Regions from separate parts of the Dyella jiangningensis genome, predicted to be linked through region 1. Evidence: predicted binding sites of a transcription regulator. Region 1 holds the regulator's gene; the other holds the start of a gene.
The links. Region 1 encodes sigma-54, which starts transcription at its own class of promoters, with help from an activator protein. Its sites were predicted from a motif close to TGGCACGNGCNTTGC; they were not measured.
Positions count from the first base shown of each region.

Region 2: the regulator sigma-54 is predicted to act here: its motif matches at 1,934-1,948, upstream of CA260_RS01570 (fimbrial protein).

Region 1 is NZ_NFZS01000001.1:1,060,966-1,068,897, forward strand. It holds gene ptsP (phosphoenolpyruvate--protein phosphotransferase) at 1-1,686, opposite strand, end outside; gene CA260_RS04560 (HPr family phosphocarrier protein) at 1,842-2,111, opposite strand; gene CA260_RS04565 (PTS sugar transporter subunit IIA) at 2,104-2,496, opposite strand; gene rapZ (RNase adapter RapZ) at 2,540-3,436, opposite strand; gene hprK (HPr(Ser) kinase/phosphatase) at 3,440-4,390, opposite strand; gene hpf (ribosome hibernation-promoting factor, HPF/YfiA family) at 4,534-4,857, opposite strand; gene CA260_RS04585 (RNA polymerase factor sigma-54) at 5,149-6,609, opposite strand; gene lptB (LPS export ABC transporter ATP-binding protein) at 6,735-7,454, opposite strand; gene lptA (lipopolysaccharide transport periplasmic protein LptA) at 7,458-7,932, opposite strand, start outside.
Region 2 is NZ_NFZS01000001.1:366,902-374,833, forward strand. It holds gene CA260_RS01560 (fimbria/pilus outer membrane usher protein) at 1-398, opposite strand, end outside; gene CA260_RS01565 (fimbrial biogenesis chaperone) at 437-1,186, opposite strand; gene CA260_RS01570 (fimbrial protein) at 1,254-1,787, opposite strand; gene CA260_RS01575 (hypothetical protein) at 2,252-2,860, shown strand; gene CA260_RS01580 (helix-turn-helix transcriptional regulator) at 2,857-3,051, shown strand; gene CA260_RS01585 (alpha/beta hydrolase) at 3,105-4,682, shown strand; gene CA260_RS01590 (ATP-binding cassette domain-containing protein) at 4,679-5,413, shown strand; gene CA260_RS01595 (ABC transporter permease) at 5,410-6,618, shown strand; gene CA260_RS01600 (dipeptidyl-peptidase 3 family protein) at 6,806-7,932, shown strand, end outside.

The DNA of each region.
Region 1 (7,932 bases):
GCGCGCGCGAAGGATGCGCGGTGCCTGTGCACGCAGTGCGCCGTGATCGAGCGCGTTGAGCCGATCGCGCACGTGCAGCAGCTGGCTGGGGTGCATGCTGAATTCGCACAATCCCAGCGCGAGCAGCAACGCCGTGAAGCTGGTGTCGCCGCCGATCTCGCCGCACAGGCTCACCGGCTTCTTCGCGCGGCGGCCTTCGGTGATCACATAGGCCAGCAGGCGCAGCAGCGCCGGCTGCAAGGGGTTGTAGATGTTGTCCAGCGCATCGTTGCCACGATCAGCGGCAAGCACGTATTGCGCGAGATCGTTGGTGCCGATGGCGAGGAAGTCCGCATGCTCAAGCAGCGCGCGAACATTGATCGCTGCGGCGGGCACTTCGACCATGGCGCCCAGCGCCAGTTTTTCCGGCAGGTCGATGTTCTCGCGCTTCAACTCCTGGCGAGCCAGCTTGAACAGCGTGCGCACCGCGATCAGTTCGTCGGGTTGCGTGACCATCGGCACCAGCACGCGCACAGGGCCGTAGCAGGCGGCGCGGAGAATCGCGCGGATCTGCGTGGTGAACACCGCCGGGTAGCGCAGCGAAAGCCGCACGCCACGCACGCCCAGCGCCGGATTGTCTTCGCCACGCAACACCAGGCCCGCGGCGTCGGCCTTGTCGGCACCCAGGTCCAGCGTGCGGATGGTCACCGGCAGGCCGCCCATGCCCAGCACGAGATCGCGGTAGGCGTTGAACTGTTCGTCTTCGGTCGGCAGTCCCTTCTGGCGAAGAAACAGGAATTCGGTGCGGTACAGGCCGACGCCGTCGGCGCCGCGCGAGCGGGCCATGGCGATGTCGGCGGGCATTTCCGCGTTGGCGAACAGCCGGATGTCGACGCCATCACGCGTGCGCGTAGGCGCGTTGGCCAGGGTCGCGAGGCGGCGTCCTTCCTGCGCCGCCTCGCGCTGCCAGGCGCGGTAGCGGGCGAGATCCTGCGCAGTGGGATGCACCACCGCTTCGCCACGTTCCGCATCCAGCAGGATCAGGTCGTCGTCGTGGATGGTCGACAGTGCGTCGCGCGCACCCACCAGCATCGGCAGGTCGAGGCTGCGCGCCAGGATGGCGCTGTGCGAATACGGACTGCCGGAACTGGCAACCACGCCAAGCAAGCCGGCGCCGGCCAGGTGCGCCATGTCCGCTGGCGCAATGGTGTCGGCGATCAGGATCTCGCCCACACGTGCGGCCAGCTTGCGTTCCTCACGACTGGTCTGGCGCTGCAGGGCCGAGATGACGCGGCTGATCACCTGGTCGACGTCCTCCTTGCGCGAACGCAGGTAGGGGTCATCCATTGCTTCGAACACGGCGGCGAGGCGATCACGCTGCTTCTTCAGCGCAGCGCCGGGACGGTAGTGGCCAATGCGCACCAGATCGTCCAGTCCGCGCAGCAGTTCCGGGTCGTCCAGCAGCAGGCTGTGCGCATCGATGAACTCGTTGACCTCGCGCGCGAGCGCGCCGTGCAGCTTGCCGCGCAATTCGCGCAGCTCCTGTCGGGCGGTTTCCAGTGCGCGATGAAGGTGCGCGAGTTCGACGTCGACCTCGTCCTCGTTGAGCGGACGCGTGTCGACCAGATAGCGGCTGGGTTGCACCAGGCGGGCACGGCCGAGCGCCATGCCTTTCGCGGCCGTGGTACCTGCCAGTATCTGTCTCATGCAAACCCTCCGTGGTGGGATGGCCGGTCAGGCCAAGATCGATGCCGGCATCCGGCCAGCATCGCGAATCCCGATCGGGAAAGATCGCATGACGCAGCAAACCGGGCCGTGAATACAGCCTCAGGATGCGACGTTCGAGCGATCCATCCTCCCACTCAGGCCCCTTCGTCAAACTTGCGATCGAACAGTTCCACCACGGCGTTGATGGCGGATTCCTCATCCGGACCATCCGCGCGGACGGTGAGCGGTGTGCCGATGCCCGCCGCCAGCATCATGACGCCCATGATGCTTTGTGCGTTGACTTCGCGCCCCTTGCTGACCAGCCACACCGTCGATTTGAAACCCTGCACCAGCTGCACCAGCTTGGCCGACGCGCGCGCGTGCAGGCCGAGCTTGTTGGATACCACAATGTCTCGTTCAAGCATGGTCGATGAAGATTCCCCCGCGACCGCCACTGGCCGCTATTTCCGCCAGCTCATCCAGCGGTCTTTCAGCATAGTTGAGTACACGCAGCAGCATCGGCAGGTTGAGGCCCGATACGCAGCGCAGTCGCACGCCCAGCGCACCCAATGACAGACCGATGTTGCACGGCGTCGCACCGTACAGATCAGCCAGCACCAGCACGCCGTCGCCCTGGTCGAGGGCACGCGCATGCTTGGCGGTGAGCGTGCGCATCACGTCGGGGTCGGCCTGAGGAGGCACTTCGACAGCCTCCACCTGCAGCGGCAGTTTGGGCAGCACGTGGTGGGCGGCGGAGATCAGCGCCTGGCCGACCGCCTCGTGCGTCATCAGCAATACACCGACGCTCATGACGGCGTGCCGGTCCGTTTCATGGCTAAGGACAGCATGGCGATCACTCGAGTTCACGATGGAAGGTGAGCACGCCGTTGCGTAGCTCGCGATAGTGGGAGGCCAGCTTTTCCACCAGGTAGACCGACCGGTGCCGCCCGCCGGTGCATCCGATGGAGATGGTCACATAGCTGCGATCATCCACTTCGAAACGTGGAAGCCAGGTGTCGAGCCAGCGCATGGTGTCGGCCAGGTACTCGCCGACCAGGGGCTGGCCATCCAGGTAGTCGCGCACGGCTGCATCCTTGCCGGAGAGCGGACGCAAGGTCGGATCCCAGTGCGGGTTGGGCAGGCAGCGCGCGTCGAACACGAAGTCCGCGTCCAGCGGCAGGCCTCGCCGGAAGGCGAACGACTGGAACATGAGCGTCAGCCCCTCGGTCGCATCGGCATAGCCGGTGGCGAACAGGCGGCGCAACTGGTGCACGTTGAGGTCGCTGGAATCGATCACCTTGTCGGCGATGGCGGCAAGCGGGCGCAGCAGGCGACGTTCCTCGGCAATCGCATCGGCCAGCGACAGGCCCTGCCAGGAAAGCGGATGGCGGCGACGCGTTTCCGAATAGCGCTTGATCAGCACTTCGTCGCGGCTGTCCAGGAAGATCAGGTGTGCATGCACGCCCGCCGCCGCCAGCTCGGACAACATCGCCGGCATGCGGCGCAGGTCTTCGCTGGGATTGCGCACGTCCACACCCACGGCAACGTGGCGGCGTTTCTCACCGGCGTCGCGGCGCACCGAGGCGACCAGTTGCGGCAGCAGGACGGTCGGCAGGTTGTCGACGCAGTAGAACTCGAGGTCTTCCAGCGCACGCAGTGCCACGGTCTTGCCGCCACCGGACATGCCGGTGAGCACGATGAGATGCGTCGCGTCGGGTGAGGAGGGAAGGAGGGGAGTCTTCTCGCTCATGGTTCACCAGGGAGGCAGTCGGCGCATCTGGTGCGCCTGGCGATCGATGAAGGTCTGGGCCGGGTCGATGCCCTTGCTCTTGAGTACGTGATTGCGCACCGCGGCCTCGACCAGCACGGCGAGGTTTCGGCCAGGCGCCACCGGTATGGTGATCATCGGCACCTTCACCTCGAAAATCTCGCGATGGCCGATGTCACCGGTCAGGCGGGTGAGGCCATCGGTATCCTCGCCTTCGCGCAACGGCTTGAGATGCACTACCAGGCGAAGGTATTTGGACGGCTTCACGGCCGTATGGCCGAACATCTCGCGCACGTTGAGCACGCCAAGGCCACGCACTTCCAGCAGGTCCTGCAGCAGTTCGGGGCAGGTGCCGTCGATCACGTCGGGGGCGATCAGGGTGAACTCGGTGGCATCGTCGGCTACGAGGCGATGGCCGCGGCTGATCAGTTCCAGCGCCAGCTCGCTTTTGCCCGAGCCCGATTCGCCGGTGATCAGCACGCCGATCGAGAACACCTCGAGGAATACGCCGTGCAAGGTGATCTTCGGCGCGAGTATGCGCGCGAGGTGGTACTGCATCCACGTCAGCAGTTCGTGCCCACGCTTGGAGCTGATCCACAGCGGCGTGTTGGTTTCCTCCGCGACTTCGCGCAGGTCGGTGGGGATCGCCTGGTCCTTGGTGACGATGATCGCCACCGGCTGGTAGGCCGCGATCTTGTTGATGGCCTCCCAGCGCTGGCGCGAATCCAGCCCGTCGAGGAAGTTGAGTTCCTCGGTGCCGATGATCTGGATCTTGTTGGGATAAATGACGTTGAGATACCCGATCAGCGACGGGCGCCGGGTCGTGGTGGCCGCCTGTTCGAGCACGCGCGATTCGCCGCGCATGCCGGAAACCCAGCGCAGCGCCATGCGCTCGTGGACACCATCGTAGAGTTGTCGGGCGGTCAGCCGATCCAAGCCAATTCCTTTGGGCCGCCATGGCGAGCCTTCATGGCTACGGGCGGCTACATGGGCATTGTGCCAGTTCGCACAGGCAGCTGCCTTGGATCGGGGACATGGAAGCGGCAAGGCCCGCCCGGATGCGGGCGGGCCAGGGAGCGTCAGCCGTAAAGGCGCTCTTCACGCGAGGCGCGTTGGTGCTTGTCGCAGACCTTCTCGCGGTGTTTACGCAGCTGGGTCACCAGCTTGTCGAACAGGACATCGATGGAGACGTACATGTCATTCTCGTTGGCCTCGGCGTGCAGGGTGGAACCGCTGACGGTCATCGTGCCTTCGGCACGCTGCTGCAGCTTGTTCACGGAAAGGACGATGCTGAGGCTGAGAATTCGTTCGTCGAGGCGGGTGAGGCGGTCGAGCCGGCTGTTCACGTGATCCCGCAGTGCCGGGGTGACTTCAATCTGCTGACCGCTGAGCTGAACTTGCATGTTGCGCCTCCTTTGGTACATGTCGCCGAAGCGACTGGAATCGATGCGCCGGGCGCTTGCCGCGTGACCGACACACCTTCAAGAACCTGGGGATGTTCGATGCGTTTTTTCCGGCCTCCTCACCAAGTCGGGATGGTCACTATGCGCCTTTGCCGTCATGTCCGCGTTAGAAAGACCTTCAGGGTGCGGACGTGACAGGTTTCCACTCGCACCGAGTCACTGTGAAATATGGAGACGGCTTTTTTGGCCCCAAGTTCCTGGGGCGTCTTGCCACAGATGGGGTTGGCTCGTTCAGCCAGCGCGTTGGCGCTCGCTGGAGCTGGGAATGCGCATGGCTTCGCGATACTTGGCCACGGTGCGTCGGGCAACCTGAATGCCCTTGCGGTGCAATTCCTCCGCGATCGCCTGGTCGGACAGCGGCTTGCGCGGGTCTTCGGCATCGACCAGCTTGCGCAGCATGGCCTGGATGGCGGTGGCCGACGCGCTGCCACCGTCTTCGGTGGACACGCCGCTGGAGAAGAAGTGCTTGAGCTCGAACGTGCCGCGCGGCGTATGGATGTACTTGCGCGTGGTTACACGTGAAATGGTCGACTCGTGCATGCCCACTTCCTCCGCCACTTCGCGCAGCACCAGCGGGTGCATGGCCTCGGGGCCATAGTCGAGGAAGGCGCTCTGGCGCCGCACGATGGCCTCGGCCACCTTGAGCAGGGTTTCCGCACGGGATTCCAGGCTCTTGATCAGCCAGCGCGCCTCCTGCAGTTGGCCACGCATCCAGCTGGCGTCGGTACCTCGCGCCTGGGCAATAAGGCCGCAATAATGCTGGTTGAGACCGAGCCGCGGTTGACAATCGGGATTGAGACTGACGCGCCAGCGGCCACTGTCCTTGCGGGCGTAGACGTCCGGCGCCACGTATTCCACCGGCGTCACGTCCAGCGCGGCGCCGGGTCGCGGATCGAGGCTGCGGATCAGCACGGCGGCCGCGGCGGTGTCGTCTTCGTTCGCCCGCAGCTTGCGCGCGAGGCGCGCGATGTCGTTGCGCGCGAGCAGTTCCAGTTCGCTGTCGACGATGCGCAGGGCCAGGTCGCGATGCGGCGTGTCCGGATCGAACTGTTCCAGTTGCACGCGCAGGCAATCTCGCAGGTCCAGGCTGGCGACGCCGGTGGGATCGAAGCGTTGCAGCAGGCGGCGCACGTGCTCCAACTCGGCCGCGCTGGCCTTGATGTCGGCCGGCAGCGCTGCGATCAGCGATTCCATGCTTTCGGTGAGATAGCCGTCCGGATTGAGCGCATCGATCAGCACTTCCGCGATCGCGTGATCGCGCGGGCTCATGTGCGTGAGGTTGAGTTGCCACAGGAGATGTTCCTGCAGCGTCTCGGGCGCGGCGCTTTGCGGTTCGAACCCGTCTTCGTCGTTGGAGGAGCTGTTGCGCGACGAGGTGCCGCCGCTGGAGAAATCGATGGGATCTTCGCTCCCACCATCGCCGTCGCTCCAATCCGGCGCCTCGGCGTCGTCGACCGTGTCGCTGCTGGTGCTGGTCGAGCTGGCCGGAAGGGGCTCAACCACTTCGTGCTCGTCGCCATCCGCGTTCTCCGGATTGTCGTCGGAAAACTCGAGCAACGGATTGCTTTCGGCGATCTGACGCAACTCCGCTTCCAGCTCCAGCTGAGACAGCTGCAGGAGGCGGATGGCCTGCTGCAGCTGAGGGGTCAGCGTGAGCTGTTGATTGAGGCGAAACTGCAGTCCGGGTTTCATGCCTGGCGGTCGGAATGAACTCAAAGGCATCGTAACGCGTGGTCGGAGGGTCGGCCATAGGTCAAAGGCCGAATCGCGTACTACCTCCGGTTTAGCGTTGTAGCCGAGCTGTTACAGCGCAAGAATCAAAGGCGGAATTCGCGACCCAGATACACTTCCCGGACCTTCTCGTCGGCCAGGATGTGGGCAGGCGTGCCGCGGGACAGCACCTCGCCGTCGTTGAGGATGTAGGCGCGATCGCAGATGCCCAGCGTCTCTCGCACGTTGTGGTCGGTGATCAGCACGCCGATGCCGCGTTCCTTGAGATGCCGCACGATGCGCTGGATCTCGCCCACCGAGATGGGGTCGACGCCGGCGAACGGTTCGTCCAGCAGCATGTAGCGCGGATGCGCGGCCAGCGCGCGCGCAATTTCCACGCGACGACGTTCGCCACCGGACAGGCTGATGCCCTTCTGGTCGGCGATATGCGCGATCTTCAGTTCGTCCAGCAGGCTTTCCAGCTCGTTGGCACGGCGCTTTTCGTCCCAGCCTTCGCGCAGTTCCAGCACGGCCATGATGTTGTCGGCCACGCTGAGGCGGCGGAACACCGACGCCTCCTGCGGCAGGTAGCCGATGCCGAGCTTCGCGCGCTGGTGCATGGGCAGGCCGGTGATGTCCTGCTTGTCGAGCTTGATGACGCCCGCGTCCGCTTCGATCAGGCCCACCACCATGTAGAAGCAGGTGGTCTTGCCGGCGCCGTTGGGGCCAAGCAGACCGACCACTTCGCCCTCCCGGATGGAGAAGGCGAAGTCACGCACCACCTGGCGCGATTTGAAACTTTTCTGCAGACCTTCGGCGGACAGCATCGATCAGTGGCCCTCGGCCGGCTTGGGCGCCGGTGTGGCAGGTTTCTGCTTGGGCAGGAACGTGCCATGCACCACGCCTTCACCGCCGGCTTCGCCGGTGATCAGGCTGGTGTTCGTGTTGTACGTGAGCTTGTCGCCGTGGAACTCGCCGCGACCCTGCTGCGTCACCGAGGCGTTGCCGATGAGCACGGCAATGCCATTGATGTTGTCGTAGTCGAGCGTCGCCGCATCACCCTGCATCAGGTTGTTGTTGTCATCCAGCTGCTGGATGTGCGCCGGAGTACCGGTGACGACGACGCGTGCGATCTGCGTATCGGCATCCAGATGCACCTTGGCCACGGCGCCCGTCACCTTGAGCGTGCCCTGGGTGAGGATCACGTTGCCCTTGAGGGTGCTGATGGTGTTCGGCGCGTTGTACGCGTCGGTGGTCTTCGCCTGGAAATTCATCGGCTGGTTGCGATCGTCCTGCTTGGCAAGC
Region 2 (7,932 bases), 690 kb from region 1:
TTCAGCTTCTCCGAGGCTTCGGCCGACTGCGCGGGCGCGCGCAGGCCCATCTGCCGAAACAGCTCCGGCGTAATGCAGGGCACGGCATTGGCGTCGGGCGAGGGCGCGACGAAACGCAGGTCGGTGCGCGCGGTCCAGGTGCCGTTGAGGAATACGTCGGCGTTGTAATTGCCCGGCATGACCGGGTTGCCGTGCTCGAAGCGCGACAGGTCGTTGGTGGTGTTCTGTCCCGCGCCCGAAAGCAGGTTGCGGTCAAAGTCGGCGTAGCTGCTGCTGGCCGATGCATCGGCGCCGACGGATGGGGCCGCGCCGCTGGCGGCCGCCGCGCCGGCGACCGGGGCCCAATGCGCCAGCGCCGCGGCGATCACCACGCACAGAAGCGCGCGCCGGTTCGTCATCGGCTGCGCGAATCCATTCGCGGTGGCGCGCGCCACCGTCACGGCGTGAGCGTGCTCTTGAACGGCGACGGCGCACCGTAATCGTTGATGCAATCGAACTGCACGGTGCTGCCCGCGGCCGGCGCATGCGTCAGGCCGGGCACGGTGAGGCGCAGGTCGGACATCGGCGCCACCATGTCGCCATCGACCTTGAGCGACTGCCCGTTGCTGTCCAGCGTGAGCTCGCTGATGGTGACGTAGTACGGCGTCGGGTTATGCACGACGAGCGCATAGCCCTTGTCCGCGGCCGTCGCCTTGAAGCTGAGTTCGGCGCCGGCCTTGTTCGCGTCGCCAGCGAGGCCGGCGGGGCGGTAGAACAGCTTGAGGCGCGAGCGGATGGCCAGTTGCAGATAGTTCTTGCCCGCGAATTCCTGGCCATTGGGCTTGGGCGGAATTTCCAGGACGTTGAGCCAGAACAACGACTCGCGATCCGTCGGCAGCGGCTGCTTGCCGGCGGAGAAAATGATGCGCAGGCTCTGATCCTTGTGCGCCTCCATGCGGAACAGCGGCGGCGTGATCAGGAACGGCGTGTTCACCTTGTCAGGCGTGGAGTGCTCGTCGCCGGCGTCGATCCATGCTTCGATCAGCGCGGGCGAGGTGTTCTCGTTCGACAGACGCAACGTGACTTCGCCCTCGCTGGCCGGAAAGACCACTCGGGTGCCTGCAATGATCACGTTGGCGTGGGCGCTGGTCAGAGCGAGGCAATAAGCCAGCAGCCCCGTACCTACGGCGCGGAAGAAGCGGTTCATCGTTGGGATCCGAACTGAGGGGTGAAGATCCCGTGGCCGTTGGCCGGCCACGGGATGGCAGTACGACTTACTGGTACTGGATGGTGTAGTTCACCGTGCTGGTCACGGTACCGGCACCGACGGAAGCGGCGGCGGTGTTGTAGTACTGCACGTAGTAGTTCAGCGTGGCGGCGTTCGAGGCGATCGTGGCCGTCGTGGTATTGGCCTGGGTGTTGAGGTTGATCGCGGTCTGCAAGTTGTTCAGCACCTGCAGGTCCACGCCCGTGGCGGCGCCGGTGGTCGCGGTGTTGCTCAGGCGGCCGTTGGCGTTGATGGTCGAGCCCGGTTCGAAGTAGGCCTTCACCACGCCGGTAGCCGAGCAGGCGCTCAGCGCGATGTTGAACGGGGTGGTGCCGGCGACCGTGCCGGCGGTGGTGCCAAGGGCGCTGGCGCCAACGGTCGGCAGGGTGACGGCGAACGAGGCGCCCGTGCCGGCGTTGATGGTGCAGGTGTTGCTGTTGACCTTGCCGTTGAACGTGATGGTGCCGTCGACCGCAGCGGCCGAGAACGCGGCCGTGCCGAGGATCGCGGCCAGAGCGGCGGAAACCAGAATCTTCTTCATACGATGTCCTTTGGTTGAGCGTAAGTAGTTGAAACAAAAACGAGTCAGGCGCTTCCGGACAACTTGGGACATCGCCCCCCGATTGCGCTTTGCGACCGCAGGTTCCTACCTCTGCGGGTAATGACCGGGCCGCTAACCGCCCTAAAGCAACCGCCGTGCCAATGTGATCCCGGTCACAGAAACGGCCACCTGGCCGAAAGTGAGACCTGATTGTTAAGGAGAAGTGACATTTAAGTGAGCCGTAATAGGTCACTTCCGGCGTGCCAAAAGGGGCCCAATGTGCAAATTGGGTCACATTTTCGGAGCCGTCTGATGTCAAAAGGCCTCAAGTTTTTCCGTTGACGTGCCGATACACCACGCCACGTGTCAAGCTTGCTTGACATTGGCATCGGGCGACCGTAGCCTCGCTGTCAAGGCAACTTGACAGTCATGGCGGCCGGCCTAGGCCAACCGGGGGAGACGGCATGGGAACAACGGACACGCGATGGCTGCCGCCAATGCATGCCTGGCCGGCATGGGGACGCTGGCTGGCCATGGCGACCACCGGTGCGTTGCTGGCCGCTGGTTTCTGGCTCATCACGCTAAGCGGCGCCGCGCGGGTACTGGGCCTGGCCCTGCTCGCCGCGGGTATTCCCCTCTCGGTCCACGTGGGGCGAGCCGCGCGCCGGGAGCGCAGCCGCACCGTCGAGCATCGTTACGCCCGTCAATTCATGCCCGCCATGCTCGTCTACATGGTGGTCATGCTCTATGTGTGGCCGATGCAGAAGACCATGGAACCCGGCCTGCTGAAGGTGGCGGCGGCGCTGCTGCCCGTGGTGCCGATCGCCTGGCTGATCGTCGCCTCCATCCGCTATGTGCTGGGCCATGACGAACTGGAGCGGCGCCAGCATTTGGAAGCGCTTGCCATCGGCGTTGCGATCGTCAGCGTGGCCAGCATGGTGCTGGGTTTCCTGGCGGCGGCGAAGCTCATCGTCGTCGATGCATCGCTGGCGCTGCTGCTGATCTACCCCGCGCTGAGCATCACGTATGGCATGACGCATTGCGTGCTGGTCTGGCGCGGCCGCGCGGAATGAACAATCGCGTGCGCGAGCTTCGCAGCGAACATGGCTGGTCGCAGGCCGACCTGGCCGAACGGCTGGACGTGTCGCGGCAGACCGTGAACGCGATCGAGACCGGCAAGTACGACCCGAGCCTGCCACTGGCGTTCAAGATCGCCCGGCTGTTCGGGCTTTCCATCGAATCGATCTTCGAGCCCGCGCCATGAGCGGCGAAGGGCCCGTTACCGTGCAACCCGAATGGACCGAGGGGTAAGCAGACATGGCAATCCAAGGGCGAACTGCCCTGCGCATAGGCATCGTGGCCGTTGGCCTTGCCGCGTTGGGATGGAACCACTTCCGCGCGCGCATGGCGAAAACGACGGATGCGGATGAAACCGCCGTCACCGCACCGGCATCGGCGGCCCAGCCCGCCAAACCGCAGACCTGGCGACTGGGCTCGGTCACGCTCACGCCGTGCGAGCTGGGTCAACCCAACAGCGGGCTTTCCACCGCCGCGTGGTGCGCACCGTTCGAGGTGCCAGAGAACCGCGACGATCCGCAGAGCCGCAAGATCAAGCTCAAGCTCGCGGTGATCCGCAGCAGCGCACAGGTGGCCAGCAAGGACATGCTCGTGATGCTTGCCGGCGGCCCCGGCCAGGCGGCGACGGAATCGTGGCCGGGCGTGTCTACCGCGTTGCAGCCGCTCACCGCGCATCGCCATGTGGTGTTGCTCGACCAGCGTGGCACCGGCGGTTCCCATCCCCTTACCTGCAAGGACGAAAGCGCGGGCCCCGAAGGTGGTGCCGACGCGCTCGATGAGCGACCCGAGAAGGAACGCGAAGAAACCCAGCGCTGCCTCAAGCTGCTCGCGGACAAGGCCGATCCGCGCTACTACACCACCACCGTCGCCGCGCAGGATCTCGAAGACGTGCGCAGGGCGCTCGGTGCGCCGACCTTCGATCTCGTGGGCGTGTCCTACGGCACGCGCATGGCGCAGCAGTACACCATGCGTTATCCCCAGGCCGTGCGCAGCCTGGTGCTCGATGGTGTGGTGCCAAACGAGCTGGTGCTGGGCGAAGACTTCGCGCAGAACCTCGACGCCGCGCTGAAGGCGCAGTTCGCGCGCTGCGAAACGGACGAGGCCTGCCGCAAGCGCTTCAACGATCCGTACCAGACGCTGTACCAGCTGCGCGATGCCTTGCGTGCCAATCCGCACGTGGTGAGCTTTCGCGATCCGCAGAACTACCAGAGTGTGCAGCGCGTGCTGAGCGAGGCGTCGCTTGCCAGTGTGGTGCGCATGTTCGCCTATACGCCGCTCACGGCGGCGCTGTTGCCGCTGTCCATCGATGCGGCCGCGCACGGCGATGTCGGTCCGCTGCTCGGCCAGGCCAAGCTGCTGTCGGGTGACCTGTCCGACACCATGAACGGCGGCATGCAGCTCTCGGTGATCTGCAGCGAAGACGCCGAACTGCTCACGCCGCGCCCGCAGGATGCGCACACCATCCTCGGCACGCGCATGATCGACACGCTGCAGAACGTCTGCTCGGTGTGGCCCAAGGGCACGCGCCCGGATGATTTCCACCAGCCGCTGAAGACCGACAAGCCGGTGCTGCTGCTCTCGGGTGAGTTCGACCCGGTGACGCCGCCGCGCTATGGCGAGCAGGTGGCCAAGAACCTGACGAACTCACGCCATCTCGTGCTCAACGGCCAGGGGCACAACGTGATGAACGCAGGCTGCGCACCGCAGGTCATCAAGCACTTCATCGAAGAGCAGAAGCCCGCGGCGCTGGATGTGAAGTGCCTGGAGCGCCTGCGCGCCACGCCGATGTTCATCGACTTCAACGGAGCCACGCCATGATCGAAGTGAAGGATTTGCACAAGGCGTTCGGCACGGTGAAGGCGGTGGACGGCGTGAGCTTCAAGGCGCGCGACGGCGAGATCACCGGCCTGCTCGGCCCCAACGGCGCCGGCAAGACCACCACGCTGCGCATGCTCTACACGCTGATGAAGCCGGACCGCGGCCAGGTGCTGGTCGACGGTATCGACGCCGCGCAGGATGCGCTGGCGGTTCGTCGCCAGCTCGGCGTGCTGCCCGATGCGCGCGGCCTCTACAAGCGACTCACCGCACGCGAGAACATCGACTACTTCGCGCGACTGCACGGCTTGCCGGAGGATCTGCTGATCACGCGCCGCGAGGCATTGGTGCAGGCGCTGGAGATGGAAGACATCGGTGATCGCCGCACGGAAGGCTTCTCGCAAGGCCAGCGCGTGAAGACGGCGATCGCGCGCGCACTGATCCACGATCCGCGCAACGTCATCCTCGACGAACCCACCAACGGTCTCGACGTGATGGCCACGCGCGCGCTGCGCCAGTTCATGCAACGGCTGAAGGCGGAGGGCCGCTGTGTGCTGTTCTCCAGCCACATCATGCAGGAGGTGGCCGCGTTGTGTGATCGCATCGTCGTGATCGCCAATGGCCGCGTCGTGGCGGACGAATCGCCCGAGGCGTTGCGTGCGCAGACCGGCGAGGCGAACCTGGAAGACGCCTTCGTGAAGATCATCGGCAGCGAAGAGGGACTCGCCGCATGAACATGCCTACCACGCTGTCGATCGGTCGCACGCGCGCCTTCCTCACCGTCTTCCTCAAGGAAGTGAGGGAAAACCTGCGCGACCGCCGCACGCTCACCAGTGCGTTTCTCACCGGACCGCTGCTCGGCCCCATCATCCTGGTGATGCTGCTCAACATCACGCTCAACCGCGAGTTCGACAAGGCGGAAAAACCACTGTCGGTGCCGGTCATCGGCGCGGACTATGCGCCCAACCTCATCGCCGCGCTGAAGGTGGACGGCATCGTGCCAAAGCCGCCCATCGCCAACCCGGAGCTGGCCGTGCGCAAGCAAGATGCCGACGTGGTGCTGCGCATCTCGCCGGACTACGGCAACGCATGGCGCAAGGGCGAGCCGGTGCAGGTGGAGTTGATCTACGACTCCTCGCAGCGCGATGCGAACACGGCGGTCGCGCGCGTGAGCCAGTTGGTGGAAACCTATGCGCGCCAGCAGGGTGCGATGCGGCTTGTAGCGCGCGGCCTGTCGCCCGGCACGGCCTGGCCGGTGATCGCCGCCAAGCGCGACCAGGCCACGGCTCAGGCGCGCGCGGCGCTGATGTTCTCCATCCTGCCGTACTTCTTCGTGCTCACCGTGTTCATGGGCGGCATGTATCTGGCGATCGACCTCACCGCCGGCGAGCGTGAGCGTCAGTCGCTCGAACCGCTGTTCGCCAATCCCGTGCCACGCTGGAAGATCCTTGCCGGCAAGCTGGCGGCGATCTGCGTGTTTTCGGCGGCGAGCCTGCTCATCTCGCTGGCGGCTTTCGCCGTGGTGGGGCGTTTCCTGCCCACCGAGAAGCTGGGCATGGAGCTGGACCTCGGCCTGAACTTCGCCAGCCGCGTGCTGCTGCTGATGCTGCCGCTGATCGTGCTGCTGGCCGCGCTGCAGTCCTTGGTCGCCGCCTTCGCCAAGAGCTATCGCGAGGCGCAGACCTATGTGTCGCTGCTGATGTTCGTGCCGGTGATCCCAAGCATCCTGCTCTCCACCATGCCGATCAAGGCGCAGGCCTGGATGTACGCCGTGCCGCTGCTCGGCCAGCACCTGGGCATCATGCAGCTGCTGCGCGGCGATGGCGTCGATGCGCAACAACTGGGGCTGTGCCTGCTGGGCAGTCTGGCGGCCGCCGTGCTGGGCGTGCTGGTGACGGCGCGGCTGTATCAGTCGGAGCGCCTGGCGATTTCTGGCTGACGCTTGTCTTCCTCTCCCCTCTGGGGAGAGGACTGAGGTGAGGGGCGGGTGCTCGCGGCAGGGTTTCATCGAAGCCCGCTCAGACCTGCGCCACCGCAAGATCGCCCCCTCACCCCAACCCTCTCCCCCAAGGGGAGAGGGAGCTCTCTCGCGGTAACATGGCTTTTTCTCCCTCCGGGACATCGCCATGCGCCGCCACCTGCTCGCCCTGAGCCTCGTCGCCACCCTCGCCGGTTGCAGTTCGCACGACAACGCCAACATGGCGCAGGCCCCCGCACCAGCCCCCGCAGCCACCGTGCCGGCGGTGCCGCCGCCGTCCACCGACGCCGACAATGCCGCGCAGCGCATGGCCAACTACGCCACGGTCAGGCTCACCGCCGATCTCTCCAGCTTCGACGACAAGCAGAAGCAGATGATCGCGCTGCTGGTGCAGGCGGCCGACGTCACCAACGCCATCTACTGGAAGCAGTCGTGGGGCGACAAGGCCGCGCTGATGGCACGCATTCCCGACGACGTCACCCGTCGTTTCGCCGAGATCAACTACGGTCCATGGGATCGCCTCGACAACGACGAACCGTTCGTCGCCGGCGTGGGCGCCCGTCCTCCCGGTGCGCAGTTCTATCCCGCCGACATGACCAAGGACGAATTCGACAAGGCCGATCTCAAGGACAAGACCGGGCTCTACACGCTGCTGCGCCGCGATGCGCAGGGCAAGCTGGTCACCGTGCCGTATCACGAGGCGTACAAGGCCGATCTCGATCGCGCCGCCGGCCTGTTGCGACAGGCCGCCGATCTTTCGGCCGACAAGGACTTCGCCGGTTACTTGAAGAAGCGCGCCGATGCGCTGCAGAGCGACGACTATCGCCCCAGCGACTTCGCCTGGATGTCGATGAAGAACAACCCGGTCGACATCGTGATCGGTCCGATCGAAACCTATGAAGACCAGCTCTACGGCTACAAGGCCAGCTACGAAAGCTACGTGCTGGTGAAGGACCAGGCGTGGAGCGCCAAGCTCGCGCGCTTCGCCAAGTACCTGCCCGAACTGCAGCGCGAACTGCCGGTGGATGACAAGTACAAGGCCGAGAAGCCCGGCTCCGATGCCGACCTCAACGCGTACTTCGCCGTGTACTACGCGGGCGATGCCAACGTCGGCGCCAAGACCATCGCGATTAACCTGCCCAACGACGAGGAAGTGCAGCTGAAGAAAGGCACGCGCCGCCTGCAGCTGGAAAACGTGATGCAGGCGAAGTTCGACAGGATCATGCTGCCCATCGCCAAGGCACTGATCGCCGACGACCAGCAGTCGCACCTGAC